2 regions of the Janthinobacterium sp. DSP2-3-3 genome follow, and region 1 is predicted to be linked to the other one. Evidence: predicted binding sites of a transcription regulator. Region 1 holds the regulator's gene; the other holds the start of a gene.
What was found. The regulator FliA, encoded in region 1, starts transcription of late flagellar genes. The targets are predictions, from matches to a motif close to CTAAAGTTTNNNNNNNNNNNGCCGNTA.
Positions count from the first base shown of each region.

Region 1 (9,360 bases):
GTATTCACGTTGGGCATGGTGACGTAACCCTTCTCGTCGGCCAGCGGATTTTTCGGGTCGTAGACCAGCTTCATCGGCGACGGGTCTTCGATCACCCTCTGCACCTTGACGGCCGTGGCGCCGTTGGCCATGGGCACGGCCTCGAACACCACCTGCTTGGCGCGGTAGGCTTCGCCCGTGGCGCTGGTGGCGCTGTCGGCATTGGCCAGGTTGCTGGCCACCGTGTTCAGGCGCTGCGCCTGGGCGCTCATGGCCGAACCGGACACATTAAAGATATTAAATAGCGACATGATTATTGTCCTCCCTGGATGGCCGTCAACATGCCCTTGATCTGCGAGTTGAGGAAGGTCACGGCGGCCTCGTAGCGGATGGCGTTGTCGGCAAAGGCGTTGCGTTCGAGATCCATATCCACCGTATTGCCGTCCACGGCGCCCTGGGCCGGCGCGCGGTACAGCAACGGCGTGCCGTCGGCCAGGGTCTCGACCTTGCCGCCCGTGCTGCCACCGGTGGCGGCGACGCCCTTGCCCGGCATATGCTGCGGCGCCGTGCCTTTCAGGGCCGGCTGCACGCCATCCTTGCGCGCCATCGCACCCTTCAGTGCGCTGGCGAAATCGACATCGCGCGCCTTGTAGTTGGGCGTATCGGCATTGGCGATATTCGAGGCGAGCAATTCCTGGCGCGTCGAACGCAGGCTCAGCGCCGTCTCGTTGAAGCGCATGTAATCGTCGAGTTTCCCTATCATGTCAGGCTCCGGAAAGATCTGCCACTGGCGCCTGAGATGGCGGAAGGATGGCGATATAGTGATGACAGGAAACATAGTACGGCGCCCAACGGCAAGGCCATCGCCGGATCAGACCTTACTTTTACCCCTTAATCGGCGCTTCGATCAGGGCGGCGCCCACTATCATGGCAGTATTCCAGAGGCCTATCCCCATGAAAATACCGCTCGCACTCCTTCTCGCTCTTGCCGCCCTGCCACTGCTGGCGCAGGCGCAAAACGCCGGCCGGCAGACGCCGGAAGCGCTGCGCAACAGCGTGGAACAATTCCTGCAGGTGCAAAGCAATGGCTTGCCGGGCAAGGTGACGATCAGCGTCGGCGCCGTCGATCCGCGCCTGAACCTGGCGGCTTGCCCCGCACCGCAAGCATTCATGGCACCGGGCGCGCGCGCCTGGGGCAAGACCACCGTGGGCGTGCGCTGCACCGCGCCAAGCAACTGGACCATCTATTTGCAAGCCAACGTGGCCGTCGTGGGCGACTACGTGGCCAGCGCCGTGCCGCTGGCACAAGGGCAAGCCATCGATGCCAGCCAGTTGGTGACGATGCAGGGCGACCTGGCCGCATTGCCGGCAGGCATTGCCACCGACATGGCCCAGGTCGTGGGCGCCAGCACGAATATTTCCTTACCGCCAGGTACGCCGATGCGCCTCGACACCCTGCGCCGCAAGCCGGTGGTGATGCAGGGCCAGCTGGTGCGCGTCGTTTCAAGTGGCAACGGTTTCCAGGTAGCATCAGAAGGACGCGCCATCGGCAGCGCCGGCGAGGGCCAGACGGTGCAGGTCCGCACGCAGAGCGGCCAGCAGATCAGCGGCGTGGCGCGCGCCGGCGGCATGGTGGAGGTCGCCTTTTAAATACGGATGGACAGCGATATTGTGGTCTGGCGCACTAAAGTTTCGGCAGAAGGTGCCGATAATGACACATATCCCGGAGTTTCTTGACTTCGACCAGACGAGGATCACGCTGTGAAAATTACCGATAACACCATTAAAAGCAATCCCGGCCTGCCGGTGGCGCCCGCGAATACCTCGGGCGCCCGGAATGCCGAGAAAGCCCAGGCAACACCGACGACGTCGGACAATGTACGCCTGTCGCCGCAAGGACAGGCATTAGCGGCCAGTGCAACTGCCGGCAGCGGCGCCGTGTTCGACACGAAAAAAGTCGAACGCATCAAGCTGGCGATCGCCGACGGTCAGTTCCAGGTCAACTCTGAAAAAGTGGCGGACGGTCTCCTCGACACAGTCAAGGACTTGCTGCACTCACGCAATAGATAGGTTCCCCCATGCAATCAGTGACTCCGTTTTCCAGCCTGCGCGACGAGCAACAGCTCATGACCACATTGCTGGCATTGATGAAAGAAGAACAGCGGCATCTGGTTGCGGCTGACATCGATGCAATCACGGAGCTCACGGCGCGCAAGACGGCACTCGTAGGACAATTGAGCCAGCTGGCGGCGCAACGCCACCAGGCGCTGGCGGCAGCCGGTTTCACGGCCGCCGAGGCGGGCATGGAAGACTGGCTGGTCGGCGCCAGCGAAGCCGAAGCGGCATCCCTGTGGAAAGCCCTGCTCGAGACGACGCGCGAAGCCAAGGAACAAAACCGGCTGAACAGCTTGCTGGTCAACAAGCACATGCTGCACACGCAAGGCGCCCTGAACGCCATGCGCCCCACGGCCCAGAGCGGCAATTTCTACGGCCCCAGCGGCCAACCGACGACCAACACGACCAGTCGGCGCGTCGTCATCGGCTAATCCCTTATTTAACAGTGCCCCCACCCCGGCAAGGCGCAGCGGCCTTGCCAGCTCAACCATGCGCGGGTCGCCCCGCATGCTGGCGAAATTTCGCCGCGATGGCTTGCCCCTTCGCTGCGGCGGCAGCTTGCTGCTCCGGCGTCAGTTCCGCCTGCAGCCAGTGCCAGTATTCATCCTGATACGGATTGGTGACGCCGGGCGCGAGGATATCGTCGTAGACGAGGCGCAGGGCCAGCAGGTAGCCATACGCTTGCGGCGCATCTTTCTGCACCACCTCGCCATCGCGCAGATACGCCATCATCAGGCTAGCCACGCTGGAGAGGTCCGCCTCGTCCGCCTGCACCGTCAGCTGGGCGATGGCTTGCCGCTTCCATGCCTGCACCAGCGGATCGTCGGCACGGTTGCGCAGCGCGCTGCGGTCGCCGAACGGGCCTTCCGACAGGAACAAGGTGGCGGCGCCCGGCACGCCCGCCTTCGCAGCGGTGGCCAGGTAAGCGAGGCGGTCTTCGCGCTGGCGCTGCGTCAGGCCCGCGCACAGCTGCTGCTGGGCGGCTTTTTCTTCCGCCGTCATCTCGCGTCCCAGCTCCAATTCCATCCCCGGCAAGCGGCTTTCGCGTTGAAAAACGATGCAGTCGTCAATCAGGTTGAAGGCCGCATACGCGTCTTCCGCTCTGCCGCTGGCGCCCAGGCGTTCGAGCCGCTGCGCCAGGGACGCGAGAACGGGCGGCTGGGCCGCAGGGACGGAGGCATCAATATTCAAATACGATTCCAGGCTGCGTCCCGCTGGCGCGCTGGCGGCCGTCGTGGTGGCAGCTCCCGGCGCGCCGCCGTCGGACGCGGGCCAGTACGCCAGCGCCAGCGCTGCCGCGATGGCAGCGGCGATGGCGATGCCGGTAAGTTTGATATTCATCATGAAGTGGCGCGCGTGGACTGGAAACGCACGTTACCACAGGCACGCGGCACAGTCCCGCACGCACGCGAGCCGACTAGCCGCCGGCCTTTTTCGCCTGGTGGCCCAGCTTGGCCAGCGCGGCCAGGATGGTGTCCACGTGGTCGCCCTGCACTTCGATCACGCCATCCTTGACCGTGCCGCCCGAGCCGCACTGCGTGCGCAGCTGCTTGCCCAGCAAGGCCAGCGCAATGGCGTCCAGCGGCAAGCCTTTGACCACGGTGACGCTCTTGCCGCCGCGCCCCTTGGTCTGGCGCGATACGCGCACCACGCCGTCACCGGCAGGTGCCGCCTTGGCTTGCGCCTTGCACGCGCATTGCGCCAGTGGCTGGCGGCATGCGGGACACATGCGGCCCGTTTCGGTGGAATACACGAGACCGCCCAGGGAACTGCTTTTCATGATCGAGAGATAAAAAAGGGAGAAGGCCGCGATTGTACCAAGCGTCGGGGTTCAGTTGGCGGGAGCCGGCGCAGGTGCAGGTGCAATGGGCGCCGTCGGCACTTCCGTCACCGTTTCCGGGATGCCGGACAAAATCGTCACGGCGACCCTGCGGTTGCGCGCGCGTCCTTCCGGCGTGGCGTTCGGCGCCACGGGAATGTTGTCGGCGTGGCCCACGGCCGTCAGGCGCGAGGCTTGCACGCCGCTGGCGATGAACAGGCGCACCACGGCGCTGGCGCGCGCGGCCGACAATTCCCAGTTCGAGGCAAAGGTCGAATTACTGATCGGCTGGACATCCGTATGCCCCTCCACCTGCACGTCGTGCGTATCATCCTTGAGCAGCACGGCCACCGCGCGCAAGGCCTGGTCCGATTCGGCAGTCAGCCCTGCGGCGCCCGGGTCGAACAACACGCTGGCATTGATTTCCACGCTCACGCCGCGGCTCGTCTGCGTCACCCTGACTTTACCTTCCTTGACCAGCGGTGCCAGGGTGGACGTCAGGTCCTGCGCCAAACGCGTCATGTGTTCGCGCTCGCGGCGGATGGCTTCCGTGCGACGTTTCAGGGCGGGATTGGGCAGCGGGATCGCCTGCGGCGCTTCCATGATGATGGGCGGCGCGCCCTTTTCCAGGCTGAAGGCCTGGCCGATGGCGTTCTGGAAGACGCGGTACTTGCCCTCGTTGACTTGCGAAATCGCATACATGACAACAAAGAAGGCGAACAGCAAGGTGATGAAGTCGGCGTACGAGATCAGCCAGCGGTCCTGGTTGTCCGGCTCCTCGTCATACTTCCTGCGCGCGCGCCGCATCATGCTCAGTGCTCGTGCAGCAGGCTGGCCACGCGCTCTTCGATGATGCGCGTATGGTCACCCGTGGCGATGTCGTACAGCACGGCGGCCGTGATTTCATACTGCAGCACGCGGCGCGAGACGATGGCTTTGAGTTTATTCGCCACCGGCAGGAACAACAGATTGGCCAGGCCCACGCCGTAGATGGTGGAGACAAAGGCCACGGCGATGCCGCTACCTAATTTACTCGGGTCGGTGAGGTTTTCCATGACGTGGATCAGGCCCAGCACGGCGCCCAAAATACCGATGGTGGGCGAATAGCCGGCCGCCGATTCCCACACCTTGACGGCCTGGCGCTCGGCCAGCTCGTAGGCGGAGATTTCCACGTCGAGCAGCTGGCGTAGCTTGTCGGGGGCGATACCGTCGACGATCATGCGCAAACCCTTGGCGTTGAAGCGGTCGGCCGTGTTTTCCATCAGGCGCTCGAGCGCCAGCGGGCCGTCGCGGCGCGCCGTCAAACTCCATTGTCCGATGTCACGCGCCAGCGCGGCGCGCGTGTCGGCCGGCGGCAGGAAGACCCAGCGCAGCATTTCGAGGCCGCGCACGAAAGTGCGCAGCTGCGTTTGCAGCAGCACGGCGCCGAAGGTGCCGACAATGACGATGGCAAAGGCGGCCGGCTGCAGCAGGGAGGCCATCTTGCCGCCTTCCAGTGCCTGGCCGACCAAGAGGCCCGCCAGCGCCAGCGCCAGCCCGATTACGCTGGACCAGTCCACGCCAGCTCCCTCAAAGTTGCGCGCAGGCGCGCGACGGCCTGGGTATGCAGTTGCGAGACGCGCGATTCGGAGACACCCATCACCGCGCCGATCTCCTTCAGGTTCAGCTCTTCTTCGTAATACAGGCCCATGAGTATTTTCTCGCGTGGCGGCAGCGCGTCGATGGCATCGATCACGGATTGCCGGAAATCGGTATCGAGCAGGGATCGCAAGGGGTCGCTGTCCTCGTCCACGCAATGGCGGTCGAGGAAGCTGTCATTGCCGTCCGGGTCATGAAAGTCTTCGTAGTACAGCAATTGGTGGCCGCCGCCGTCGCCCAGCATTTCCTGGTAGTCGGGCAGCGACATTTTCAGCAGTTTCGCCACTTCCGACTCCGTCGGCGGGTGGCCCAGGCGCTGCTGCAGGGTACTCATCGCCTCTTCGATCTTGCGCATGTTTTGGCGCATGCTGCGCGGCAGCCAGTCGCTGGTGCGCAATTCGTCAAGCATCGCGCCGCGGATGCGCAGCACGGCATACGTTTCGAACTGCGCGCCATGCGTCTCTTCATAGCGGGTAATGGCGTCGAGCAGGCCGATCATGCCGGCCTGGATCAGGTCATCGACCTCGACCGAAGGCGGCAATTTCGCCTTCATATGGTGCGCCAGACGCTTCACCAGCGGAATGTGCTCCGTCAGCAAATAGTCCTTGTTCGATTTCCCTTTGACCGTGTACATAGGCTGCTTATTGTTTTAACTGCTATCGTGTGCTGATTGATGGAATCAGACGCTGAACTGGTGCGGGCTCCCCGTCTGGTACAAGGTGCCACCAAGCACCGGCGCCGCCGAACGGGCCAGCCGCTCGGCCAGTCCGCGAAACGCCACCGAGGCTCCCGCCAGCGGAAAGGCATCGACCACGCTGCGGCCCAGACGCGCCGCGCGGTGCAGATACTCATCGGCAGGCACCGACCCCATCGAGGTCAGTTTCACGGCCAGGTAGCGGCTCGCCGCCTGCGCCATATTATCGTATACCACCTTTGCCTCGGATTCGGAAGCGCCGGTGACCAGAATGCCAAACGGACGGCGTCCCAGTTCCTGGCTCAGGCGCTTGATCAGGCAGTACGCCGCCTTGATCGAAGTGGCGCTGGTCGAGACTTGCACCACGATGTCGGACGAGGCCATCAGCGGCACGGGGAAGCAATCGCCCTGGTCGGCCACGACGCCGTCGACCAGCACGATGCCGCTCTGGCGCGCCAGCACTTCGAAGGTCTTGCCCAGGCGGCGCAGTTCTTCCTCGCCCGCATAGTCCATGCTGTCCATCAGGTGGTTGCGCGCCCCCAGGCTGGCCACGCCAAAGCCTTGCGGCACTTGGTGGATGACCTGGTTCAAGGCGCACTGCTGGCGCGCCACGTCGCGCAGGCTGGCGCCGTGCGCCAATCCCAGGCGGGCAGCGACACCATCGCTGCCGCCACTGGCGTCGAGCAGCAGCACATCATTGCCGCCGTAGGCCAGCGAGGCGCCCAGGTTGACCAACATGGCACCTTTGTCATCTTGCGGCGTGGCCGATAAAAATGTCAGCACGCGCGGCTGCGGGCCGGCCAGCATGCGGCGCAAGCCTTCGGCCTGGTCGAAATCGAAATTAGCCAAGGTGCACCCCGCGCGCTTCATTGTTGCGGGCGGCCGCCTGCGCCATCAGCAGCGGCAGTTCGGCATCGGAAAACTGCGTCGCCGCCGCATCGCGCTTGAGCTTGAAGGCGCGGTCGATCAGGTAGCCGCGGTCGGCCAGGTACAGATCTTCCGGCACGCGCTGGCCGTTCGACACATAAAACAGGTTCAGCTTCTGGCGGATCACCACGTCGAGCACATTGCCGATCGAAGCCGCTTCATCGAGCTTGGTCATGATGCAGCCGGCCAGGCCGCTGCCCTGGTAGGCGCGCACCACTTCATTCAGGGTTTCCTGGGTCGCCGTGGAATTCAGGCACAGCAGGCGTTTCACATCGGCGCCGGCGCCCGACAGCATGGCCACCTGTTCCGTGACCATCTGGTCGCGCTGGCTCACGCCCACCGTATCGATCAGCACCGTGTGCTTGTTTTTCAATTCTTTCAGGGCGATGCGCAAGTCCGCTTCATCCTTCACCGAATGCACCATCACGCCGAGGATCTTGCCATAGATGCGCAACTGTTCATGCGCGCCGATACGGTAGGCATCGGTGGTGATCAGGGCCAGCTTTTCCGGGCCGTGGCGCATCACGCAGCGGGCAGCCAGCTTGGCCGTGCTGGTGGTCTTGCCGACGCCGGTCGGCCCCACCAGCGCGAACACGCCGCCCTGCTCCAGCATGGCGTCTTCATTGGCCACCGTATTCAGGTTACGGCTGAGGACGGTCTTGATCCAGCGCATGCTTTGCGCGCCATCGAGGCCGGCGGGCAGCTTGTCGATCAGATAGCGCGCCAGGCTGGCCGAAAAGCCGGCCGCCAGCATTTCGCGCAGCACCACGGCTTTTTGCGGCTCGCGCTGCTGCGTCGAGCCCCACGAAATTTCCGCCAGTTGGGTTTCCATCATGCCGCGCATGGCGCGGATTTCATTCATCATGCCGCTCATCTCGGCGGCGGCATTCTCTTTGACGTGCGCCAGCGCGCTGGCCATCATCTGCTGCATGCGGGCCATGTCCACTGGCTCGGAAGAAGCCTGGCGCGGCGCTGGCTGGCGTTGTGTCGGGGTAGCCGGGCGCTGGGCCGGGGCTGCCTGACGCTGCGGCGTGGCGAACTGGGTCTGCAACTGGGGACGGGGCTGGGCCATTTCGGACGCGGCCGGCGGCGAGGCCAGCGAAGCGGCATCGTCATTGGCCAGCGCGAGGATTTCCACCACGCCATCGGCCTGGCGGTTCGACAGGATCACGGCATCGGGGCCCAGCGCTTCGCGCACCTTGCGCAGCGCATCGCGCGACGAGGCGCCCGTAAATTTCTTCACATTCATGACCGGCCTCCCAAGGCGGGGGTGGCGCAATATTGGCTGAACTGTGTGACCATCGTCGACTCCTGTTGCTTGGGTGCTGTCTTCCACATGGACACAGATCACCCGGACAGTTTCCATTATTAGCGATGCTTGGAGGAAACGATCGAAGGAACAGGATGGGAAAGTACCCGTTATTCAGTTTGCCAGCAGGAAATTGATGCTGAAAGTCAAGAATCGGGGCACCGTTCTCGCAGGAACGGCGCCACGATGCATATTGAACAACTATTGTGCGCCCACCAGGCTGGTGACGCGAATGGTCTTGGTTTCCGGCACTTCCGCATGCGACAGCACTTTCAGCTGTGGCAAGGCGCGGCGCAGGAAGCGCGACAGCAAGGCGCGCAGCGGCGCCGGCACCAGCAGCACCGGCGTCAGGCCCAGCGCTTCCTGTTGCTGGGCAGCCAGGCCCGCCTGGTGCGCGATGGTATCGGCCAGGCCCGGCTCGATGCCGGCACCATCGCCGCCATTGCCCATGGCTTGCATCAGCAGGCGTTCCAGGCGGCTGTCCAGGGTCATCACGGACAGTTCGGCCGCGCCGGGGAACAGTTGCTGCACGATGGCGCGCCCCAGGGATACGCGCACCAGCGCCGTCAGCTCGTTCGGGTCTTGTGTATTGACAGTATGCTCGGCCAGGGTTTCGATGATGGTGCGCATGTCGCGGATATGCACGCCCTCGGCCAGCAGGTTCTGCAGCACCTTTTGCAGGGCCGACAGCGACAGCATCTTCGGCACCATGTCTTCCACCAGGCGCGGTGCATCCTTGCCCAGGTGGTCGAGCAGGGACTGTACTTCCGCGCGGCCCAGCAGCTCGGAAGCGTGCGAGGTGATCAGATGATTCAAGTGCGTGGCTACCACGGTGCCCGCATCGACGACCGTATAGCCCATCGATTGCGCCTGGTCGCG
Region 1 covers NZ_JAFCWA010000003.1:301,506-310,865, reverse strand. The annotation lists gene flgC (flagellar basal body rod protein FlgC) at 1-290, opposite strand, end outside; gene flgB (flagellar basal body rod protein FlgB) at 293-742, opposite strand; gene flgA (flagellar basal body P-ring formation chaperone FlgA) at 934-1,629, shown strand; gene flgM (flagellar biosynthesis anti-sigma factor FlgM) at 1,741-2,049, shown strand; gene ACP7DE_RS08130 (flagella synthesis protein FlgN) at 2,058-2,525, shown strand; gene ACP7DE_RS08125 (hypothetical protein) at 2,578-3,438, opposite strand; gene ACP7DE_RS08120 (translation initiation factor Sui1) at 3,512-3,874, opposite strand; gene motD (flagellar motor protein MotD) at 3,926-4,720, opposite strand; gene ACP7DE_RS08110 (flagellar motor protein) at 4,726-5,472, opposite strand; gene ACP7DE_RS08105 (RNA polymerase sigma factor FliA) at 5,454-6,185, opposite strand; gene ACP7DE_RS08100 (MinD/ParA family ATP-binding protein) at 6,231-7,094, opposite strand; gene flhF (flagellar biosynthesis protein FlhF) at 7,087-8,421, opposite strand; gene flhA (flagellar biosynthesis protein FlhA) at 8,683-9,360, opposite strand, start outside.

Region 2 (9,360 bases), on a different contig from region 1:
CTGGAAGTGCGCCGTCTTGCCTTGCATCCCGCTTGCGCCTTGCTGGCATCGAACTGGCAAGTGGCGGCCTTGTGGCAGGCGCATCAAGAGGGGGATGGGCAGAGTGAAGGGCAGGCGATGTTTCCGCACGATATGCAGGTGGCGAGCTGGGCGCTTGTATGCCGGCCGTGCTGGAAGGCGCAGGTGCTGCTAGTGGATGCGGCGGCGCATGCGGCCTTGCTGGTCTTGCAGCAGGGCCAGACGTTTGGCGCCGCGCTCGATGCGGCGTTCGAGCTGGACCCGGCATTCGACCTGGCCGCACACTTGCGCCAGTGGCTGGCGCATGCGGTGCTGGCGGCGTGACGCTTTATTCGAAGGCCCGCAGCAGGCGCGCTTCGCCCGTCTGATCGCGGTACAGGGCATTCGCGGCCAGGGTGGCGTCCATCATGCGCGTGACTTGCTCCTCTTCGAAGCGGGCGAGTTCGACAGTGGCCGCGACCAGGGCCAGTTCCAGCCTGGCGCGCGCGCTCTGGTACAGGCTGCTGGTGTATTTGTCTGTGTTACGCAGCAATTCTTCCGCGTTTTCTATCACCTGGCGCAAGTCGCCGATCAGGCGTTCCTGGCTGCGCGTACCTTGTTCGGGATGGTCCATGGCGCTTCCCTTCTGCAATCGATATTTATCTGACAATAACGACGTGTTTGCAGCTTGATCCAGGCAGCCGGATGGCAGGAGTGCTGGCTGGGCGCATGGGGCTGCTTTCGCGCCCCATGCAGGGGTCAGACCGGGGCGACGACCGTGATACGGATATCGCCCACGCTGACGACCTGGCCGGCGCGGATCTTGGCGGTCTTGCGCAATTCCTTCTTGCCATCGACCTTCACCACGCCGCTATCGACCATGACCTTGCCTGCGCCACCGCTGTCGCACAGGCCGACCAGCTTCAATAGCTGGTTCAGCTCGACGAACTCGGATGTTAAATCAAAGCTTACTTTTTGCATTGTATCCCTTATTGCAACGATGTGTTTTAAACACTTAATGACGACCTCAACTAATCATAGTTTACCTGAAGCCGCCAGCGATGCAGGGTGGAAGTCAGCTTTTGTTGGGCCGCGTCATCTCCAATGGCACGATCCATGCACTGAATTGCTCTTCCGTCACAAAGCCCAAGGTCAGCGCCGCTTCCTTCAAGGTCGTGCCTTCGTGCTGCGCCTGCTTGGCGATTTGCGCCGCCTTGTCATAGCCGATATGCGGCGCCAGCGCCGTGACCAGCATCAGCGAGCGTTCCATCAGTTCGGCGATGCGACCACGGTTCGGCGCGATGCCGTGCGCGCAATGCGCGTCGAAGCTGCGCATGCCGTCGCCCAGCAGGCGCGCGCTTTGCAGGAAGTTGTGCGCGATCAGGGGCTTGAAGACGTTCAGCTCGAAATTGCCCGAAGCGCCACCCACCGTGATGGCGACGTCGTTGCCGAACACCTGACAGCACAGCATGGTCAGCGCTTCGCACTGGGTCGGATTGACCTTGCCCGGCATGATGGAGCTGCCCGGCTCGTTTTCGGGGATAGTGATTTCACCGAGGCCGGAACGGGGGCCGGACGCCATCCAGCGCACGTCGTTGGCGATCTTCATCAGGGCCGTGGCCAGGGTTTTCAGCGCGCCATGGGCGGCCACCAGCGCATCGTGGGCGGCCAGGGCGGCAAACTTGTTGCTGGCCGTCTCGAATGGTTGGCCCGTCAGGCGCGCCAGTTCAAAGGCGATGCGGCCGGCAAATTCCACGTGGGCATTCAAGCCTGTGCCCACGGCCGTGCCACCGGCGGCCAGTTGCAGCAGCGGCGGCAACGATGCCGTGATGATGTGCTCGGCAAAGTCCAGCTGCGCCACATAGCCGGAAAATTCCTGCCCCAGGGTCAAGGGCGTGGCGTCCTGCAAATGCGTGCGACCGATCTTGACGATGTCGGCAAATTCCGTGGCCTTGGCGTCGAGCGTGGCGCGCAGCTGGCGCAGCGGCGGCAAGACTGTATTGGCGACGGCCAGGGCGGCCGCCACATGGATGGCGGTAGGAAAGATGTCGTTCGAGGACTGGCCCAGGTTGACGTCGTCGTTCGGGTGCAGCAGGCGCTCGGCGCCGCGCAAGCCGCCGATCAGCTCGGAACCACGGTTGGCCAGCACTTCATTCATGTTCATATTGCTTTGCGTGCCAGAGCCCGTCTGCCAGACGGCCAGCGGGAATTCTGCGTCATGCTTGCCGGCCAACACTTCGTCGGCCGCTTGCGTGATGGCGATGGCTTTCTTGCCATCTAATAGACCCAGGTCCAGGTTGACGTGGGCGGCCGCGCGCTTGACAGTGGCCAGGGCGGCGATCAGTTCGGGCGGCATCTTTTCCGTGGAGATATGGAAGTGCTCAAGCGAGCGCTGCGTTTGCGCTCCCCACAGCCGGTCGGCGGGTACGTCGATCGGGCCGAAACTGTCGCGTTCGATTCTGCTACTCATGGCATCCCTTTCATCGATGGAGGTGTAACGAGTGTACTCCAGGCGTTAAAAAGGCACAGGATGATGCTGTATTGCATCATTTTTGCCATGGCCCATCTATATTTTTGCGATTTCCTGCCGTTAAAGACAGGCGAGTTCCCCTTATTTATATTGTTATCAAAGCGATTAGTCCATGCAAAGCAGCATTGTTCCCCGTTGGTCCCTGAGCGCGTGCGCCGTCGCCAGTCTGGCCTTGTCGCCCGTCATGGCGGCAGAACTGGGCGAGATGGCGGTGCTGTCGCACGTGGGCCAGCCCTTGCTGGCCGAGATCGAACTGACGGCCCTGGCGCCCGAGGAAGCCAGCGGCGTGGCCGTGCGCCTGGCCTCGCCCGACGTGTACCGCGGCGGCGGCATCGGCATGGATCCGGCCCTGCAAACCTTGACGATCACCCCGCTGGAACGGGGTGGGCGGCACTATGTGCGCGTGACCACCCGGCAAGCGATCCAGGCAGGTCATGTGCATTTGTATTTGTTGTTGGGCAATGGCAGTGGCGGCATCGTGCGCCTCGGTACGCTGTGGCTGACGCCGGCACCGCCCGTCTCCGTCGCCGCCGTCGCCGCCGCCAGTGCGCCAGTCAGGCCAGCTATACCGGCGACTGTGCCTGTGCCGCTGGTGCAGCCACTGCCGCAGCCGCGCGCTGCGCCCGGCGCAACGCCGCCCGATGCCGCCGCGCTGGCGGCCCGCGCGCGCGCCGAGGGCCTGGTGCGTCCGGCGCGCGTGTTTGTGCCGCCGCCCGCCGCGCCCATGCCGGCTGCTCTTGTGTTGCGTCCGCCGCCGTTGCGCCGCGCCATGGCGCCCGTGGCCGCTTGCGCGCCGCAAGCGGATGCTGGGCAGGCGGAAGCGTGCGTGGCGCTGGACCAAAAAAACGCGGCCCTGAATGAAAAACTCGGTGAATTGGAGGGCAAGATCGGCGTCTTGCAAAAGGCGCTGGCGCTGCCCGCCGCTGCGACCGCTGCCGTTCCCCTTGCCGCAGCGTCTGCCGTGGCGGAGGCGCCCCATGCCAAGCCCAAGCCCCTGCATGGGGTGCCAGCGGCTGACAAGGAAAAGAAAGCGGGCGGCAACGGCTTGCTGTGGCTGGGTGTTGCCACCTTGGCCTTCCTGTTGCTGACGGCGCTTATCGTGTATATCGTGCGCAAGCGCAAGCAAGCTGCGGGGTCGGGCGCGCCGTCGAAATACTGGGTCTTGCTGCGCAAGCCGTTCGGCCGCAAGAAGAAGGATGTGCCGGTGCTGACGGAAGCGCTGGAGGAGGAAGCGGCCGAGCCGGAATCGGAGCCGTTCTCGCGTTAGCGCTGCGGCAAGGCCGCGCTCAAATTTGATATAAAAAAAGATATTCAAAAAATACAGAAGGTGATTGTCTAGCGTATTGCCTATTTTTCAAAGATGGTGATATGATTACTCAGTGGACTTGCTCTACGACAAAACAGTCCCAGCCTGTCGCAGTCACCAACGATAGTGTGGCGCGGCAAACAGGTGTAGCGTTGCATAAACGCCTGGGCCTGGAAGCGGTTTGCGATGCCGACGATGTGCTCGTGAACGCCGGATGCAACCGGCAGCGAGGCGGCGCCAGGAGATACCTGGGGTTCGCCTTCCAAATTCCCCCTCCTTGCTTCTTGAGCGCCGCAGATGCCGCGCTCCCTGACACGGCGGCAGATGTAAAAAAAGCACCCTCGGGTGCTGTTTCTGGCGCTGCAAGCTTGCTTATTGAGTTACATGCGGGCGCGTGCGCCTGGCATGGCATTCGACAGCTGCGTCATCCACGGTTCTGTAATCGCGCGGATTTCGCGGTCATTGGCCAGGATTTGCTTGAGCAAATCGATCTTGCGCAGGCGCGAGGCGCCGGCCAGGGCAGGTACGCTGCCCGTCATGGTCGTGCTGGCGACGCTGGCGCACTGGTTTTCCAGAGTATCCAAGCCATCCCAGTCGCTCGAACGTGCGGCCACAACCATTTTATTGGTCATTCCTGCAATATTTTCATACATCGAGAGAACGTCGTTGGAGGTCATGAGCACACCCGTAACTAGTGAATGGATTACTGCTTGTCTAGATTAACGGCGTGCTGATCGGGAACTTGAGGGCGTTTTTGAAAAAAAGTGAAAATAATTTAGATGATTGCTTGTATGCCGCCAGAATCGCCTGCCAAGCCGCATGCCCGCTGGCGTCGCGGTGACAGGGGAGCGTGTTGCGGCGCCTCAAAACGCGTTATGATTTTGCACACTACTGTCGTCACTTTGCCTGAAAGGATCACCATGCGCGTTGTCACTGCTGCCGCTTCCTCTTTCCCTGCTCCCTGGCGCAAGCGCGCCATGGCGCTGGCCCTGTCCGGCATCGCGCTGGCCAGCGGCGCCGTCCACGCGCATGACCAGGAGGCGGTCGCCAGTCCTGCTGCCGTGATGGCGGCGCCCACGGCTGCCTCTGCCTTACCCGGCGACGACTTCTATGACTACGTGAATGGCGACTGGCTGCGCAGCACGGACATCCCCGCCGACCGCAGCAGCTGGGGCTCGTTCGCCATGCTTGCCAACGCGACCAACGAGCGCATCATCAGCCTCGTCGAAGGCTTGGCGGTGGCGCCACAGGCGGATGCATCGGCACGCCAGGTCAGCGATTTTTACCGATCCTGGATGGATGAAGCGGCTATCGAAGCGAAAGGCTGGGCGCCGCTCAAGCCCTTGTTGAGCAAGATCAATGGCATCCGCGACCAGGCGGGATTGGCCCGCGCGCTGGGCGAGAGCTTGCGCGCCGATGTCGACCCGCTCAATGCCACCAATTTTTATACGGAAAACCTGTTCGGCCTGTGGGTGGCGCAAGACTTGAACGACACCACGCGCAATGTGGCTTATCTGCTGCAGGGCGGCCTGGGCTTGCCCGACCGCGCCTTTTACCAGGGAGACAGCGCGCGCATGCAGGGCTTGCGCACGGGCTACCAGACGCATATCGCCGCCATGCTCAAGCAGGCCGGCTACAGCGATGCGCCGGCCCGCGCCGCGCGCGTATTTGCGCTGGAGCAGCAGATTGCCGCCAGTCACGCCAGCCGCGAGGATTCGGCCGATGTCGCCAAGGGCAACAACGCGTGGCGCGCCGCCGACTTTGCCAGCAAGGCGCCAGGCCTGGAGTGGAAAGCCTTCTTCCAGGCGGCAGGGCTGGGCCAGCAGACGGATTTCATCGTCTGGCATCCGACGGCCATGACGGGTAGCGCCGCGCTGGTGGCGAGCGTGCCGCTGGCGACGTGGAAAGATTTCCTGGCCTTCCACGCGATCAACCATTTCAGCACCACCTTGCCGAAGGCGGCCGCCGACCAGCGCTTTGCCTTCTATGGCAGCGCCCTGAGCGGCACGCCGCAGCAGTCGCTGCGCAGCAAGCGCGCGCTGGCTGCGACGAATGCGGCCCTCAGCGACGCCGTCGGCAAGCTGTACGTGGAGCGCTATTTCCCGCCGGAATCGAAAGCCCGCGTGCAGGACATGGTAACGAATATCGTTGCCGCCTTCTCGCGCCGCATCGACAAGCTGGACTGGATGGCGCCGGCCACCAAGGCGCAGGCTCAGGAAAAACTCAAGACCTTGTACGTGGGCGTGGGCTATCCGGAACGCTGGGCCAGCTATGCGGGCTTGCGCGTGGTGCGCGGCGACGCGCTGGGCAATGTGCAGCGGGCGGAGCAGTTTCATTACCGGCAGGAACTGGCCAAGCTGAGCCAATCCCCTGACCGCAAGGCCTGGGCCATGCCGGCGCAGCTGGTCAACGCCGTCAACCTGCCGCTGCAAAATGCGCTGAACTTCCCCGCCGCCATCTTGCAGCCGCCGTTTTTCGATCCGCAAGTATCCGATGCGGCCAATTATGGCGGCATCGGCGCCACCATCGGCCATGAGATCAGCCATAGCTTCGATGACCAGGGCGCGCAGTTCGATGCCCAGGGCAAGCTGCGCGACTGGTGGACGCCGGCCGACCTGGCGCACTTTCAGACGGCATCAAAACAATTGGTGGCGCAGTTCGCGGCTTATAAACCGTTCCCCGACCTGGCCGTGAATGGCCAGCTGACCCTCAGCGAAAACCTGGCCGACCTGGCCGGCGTGGCGGCCGCGCATGACGCATTCACCCTGTCGCAGCAGGGCAAGCCGGCGCAGCCAGTCGCGGACCGCGATTTCTTCAGGGGCTACGGCGTCAGCTGGCGCAGCACGGCGCGCGAAGCGGCGGCGCGCCAGCAAATCCTCACGGATGGCCATGCGCCGGCGCAATACCGTGCCGCCACCGTGCGCAACCTCGACGCCTGGTACCCGGCCTTCGACGTCCAGCCGGGGCAGCAGCTGTACCTGGCGCCGGAACAGCGCGTACGCGTCTGGTAAGCGTGCTGACGTTGCCGGCCGGGGAGCCGGTCGGCAGCGTAAAATGCGCCCATCGATGACAGGAGCGCCATGAAGCCGACCCCACCGCAAGATCCGCAAGACCCCATCCACGCGATCACCGGGCGCACCCTGGCCCATTACGACGCCAGCGCCGAGCAATTTTTCGAGGGCACGCGCGATCACGACGTCAGCCAGAATATCGCCGCGCTGCTGCAGGCCATCGGCAAGCCGGCGCCGTTGGCGATCCTCGACCTGGGTTGCGGCCCGGGCCGCGATCTGAAAGCGTTCACGGCCATGGGGCACCACGCCACGGGCGTCGATGGCTGCCCCCGTTTCGTCGAGATGGCGCGCGCCTACAGCGGTTGCACCGTGTGGCAGCAGGATTTTGTCGACCTCGATCTTCCCACCGCGCATTTCGATGGCGTGTTCGCCAATGCCGTGCTGTTCCATGTGCCCAGCGCCGTCTTGCCCGGCGTGTTGCGTGCATTGCACGCGTGCCTGAAGGAGGGCGGCGTGCTGTTCAGCTCGAACCCGCGCGGCCATAACCAGGAGGGCTGGAATGGCGCGCGCTACGGCAGCTACCACGACGAAGCGACGTGGGCAGCGTATGTGCAGGCGGCCGGTTTTACCCTGGTCGAGCAGTACTACCGTCCGCCTGGTTTGCCGCGCGAACAGCAGCCGTGGCTGGCGACCGTCTGGCGTAAAGCTGCATGACCATGGAGTTGACGGACATTGGGTATGTGTTAGCAAGCGTACAGAGTTTTTGTTAGCTCAAGCGTAGTATGAACCTATCGACACGCAGCAAGCACAGCAAGAAGCTTGTGGCAGTGTGTGAGCCGCAGTACCGGCCTTTCATGGCCGGACTACAGAGGTACCAACTACGTGAGGATATCATCATGAACAAAGATCAAGTCGAAGGTAAACTGAAGGAAGTCGGCGGTAAAATCCAGGAAGCCGCTGGCAAAGTCGTCGGCAGCGAAGAACAGCAAGCCAAGGGCCTGGCAAACCAGGTCGAAGGCAAAGTGCAAAAGAAAGTTGGCGATGTGAAAGATGCAGTCGAGACCATCACGCGCAAGCCATAATTTTTGCTGCAGCATAAAAAAACCGCCGCCTGTCGCAAGACAGGCGGCGGTTTTTTATTGTGGGCACGCTTTACTTTACTTCGCTACGCCCAGGTTTTGCTTGAAGAACATTTCAATTTTCTTATATACGTGGCGCTGGCCCGCGCGCGACGAGATGCCGTGCTTGGCGCCCGGATACGTCATCAGGTCGAATTGCACGCCGCGGTTCACCAGCGCGTCGATCAAGCGCGTGCTGTTGCTGAACAAGACGTTGTCGTCGGCCATGCCGTGCACCAGCAGCAGCGGCGACTTCAAACCGTCGAGGTGGGCGAACACGGTGCTGGCCTTATAGCCATCCACGTTTTCCTTCGGCATGCCGAGGAATTGCTCCGTGTAATGGGTGTCGTACAGCGACCAGTCGGTGACGGGTGCCACCGAGATGCCCATGGCGATCTTGTCGGAGGCAGCCGACAGCAAACGCAGGGTCATGAAGCCGCCATAGCTCCAGCCGAACACGCCGATGCGCTTCGCGTCGACGAAGCTTTGCTTGCCCAGCCAGTCGATGCCGACCAGTTGATCGGCCACTTCGGCTGCGCCCAGCTTGTGATAGATGGCGTCCGTGAAGGCGCGCTCGCGGCGCGACGAGCCGCGGTTATCCAGGCGGAAGACGACAAAGCCTTGCTGCGCCATGTACTGATCGAAGTTGTTGCCCCAGCGGCGAGCCACGTGCTGCGAGTGCGGGCCGCCATACGTCGACAGGTAGACGGGATAGCGTTTGCTCGCGTCGAAGTTCGACGGTTTGACGATGGAATAATGCAGCGTCTGGCCATCGTCGGCTTTCAGGGTGCCGTATTGCGTCGGCAGGTGATCGGCCTTGTATTTCGCGTACGGGTGGCTGGCGTTCAGTGCGTTTTCTTCCAGCCAGCCCACCATCGAACCGTCCGGACGGCGGATGCTGACTTGCGGCGGCGTGGCCGGGTCGGAGTAGGTGTCGACAAACACTTCGCCATTGCGCGAGAACGTCGTGTCGTGCCAGCCATCGGCCTTGGTGACGCGCTGCGGCTTATCGGCCGTGCTGCCATCGAGCGCCAGTGCATAGGTCTGCTTGTCGATGACCGCGTCGCGGTTCGACGAGACGAAGACCTTGCCGGTTTTCTGGTTCACGGCCAGCACGCTGTCGATGCCCCATTCACCGGCAGTGACGGGGTGTAGCAGCTTGCCGCTCATGTTGTACAGGTACAAATGATTGCGCCCCGTGCGCTCGGACGACCAGAGGAAGGTGCCGTTCGACAGGAAGCGCAGGTCGTCATGGATGCTGACCCAGCTTGTCGACGTTTCCGTCAGCAGGGTGCGTTGCGCCAGGGTGGCTGCATCGACGGCGACCAGGTCGAGGGTCTTCTGGTCGCGCGACTGGCGCTGGTACACCAGCGACTTGCCATCAAAGCTCCAGTCGGC
Region 2 covers NZ_JAFCWA010000006.1:130,913-140,272, forward strand. The annotation lists gene ACP7DE_RS13985 (DUF692 family multinuclear iron-containing protein) at 1-342, shown strand, start outside; gene ACP7DE_RS13990 (hypothetical protein) at 347-631, opposite strand; gene ACP7DE_RS13995 (RNA-binding S4 domain-containing protein) at 757-978, opposite strand; gene fumC (class II fumarate hydratase) at 1,073-2,467, opposite strand; gene ACP7DE_RS14005 (type IV pilus assembly protein FimV) at 2,640-3,794, shown strand; gene ACP7DE_RS14010 (hypothetical protein) at 3,875-4,099, opposite strand; gene ACP7DE_RS14015 (flagellar protein FliT) at 4,214-4,465, opposite strand; gene ACP7DE_RS14020 (M13 family metallopeptidase) at 4,754-6,844, shown strand; gene ACP7DE_RS14025 (class I SAM-dependent methyltransferase) at 6,914-7,558, shown strand; gene ACP7DE_RS14030 (CsbD family protein) at 7,741-7,926, shown strand; gene ACP7DE_RS14035 (S9 family peptidase) at 8,002-9,360, opposite strand, start outside.
Region 2: the regulator FliA is predicted to act here: its motif matches at 4,554-4,580, upstream of ACP7DE_RS14015 (flagellar protein FliT).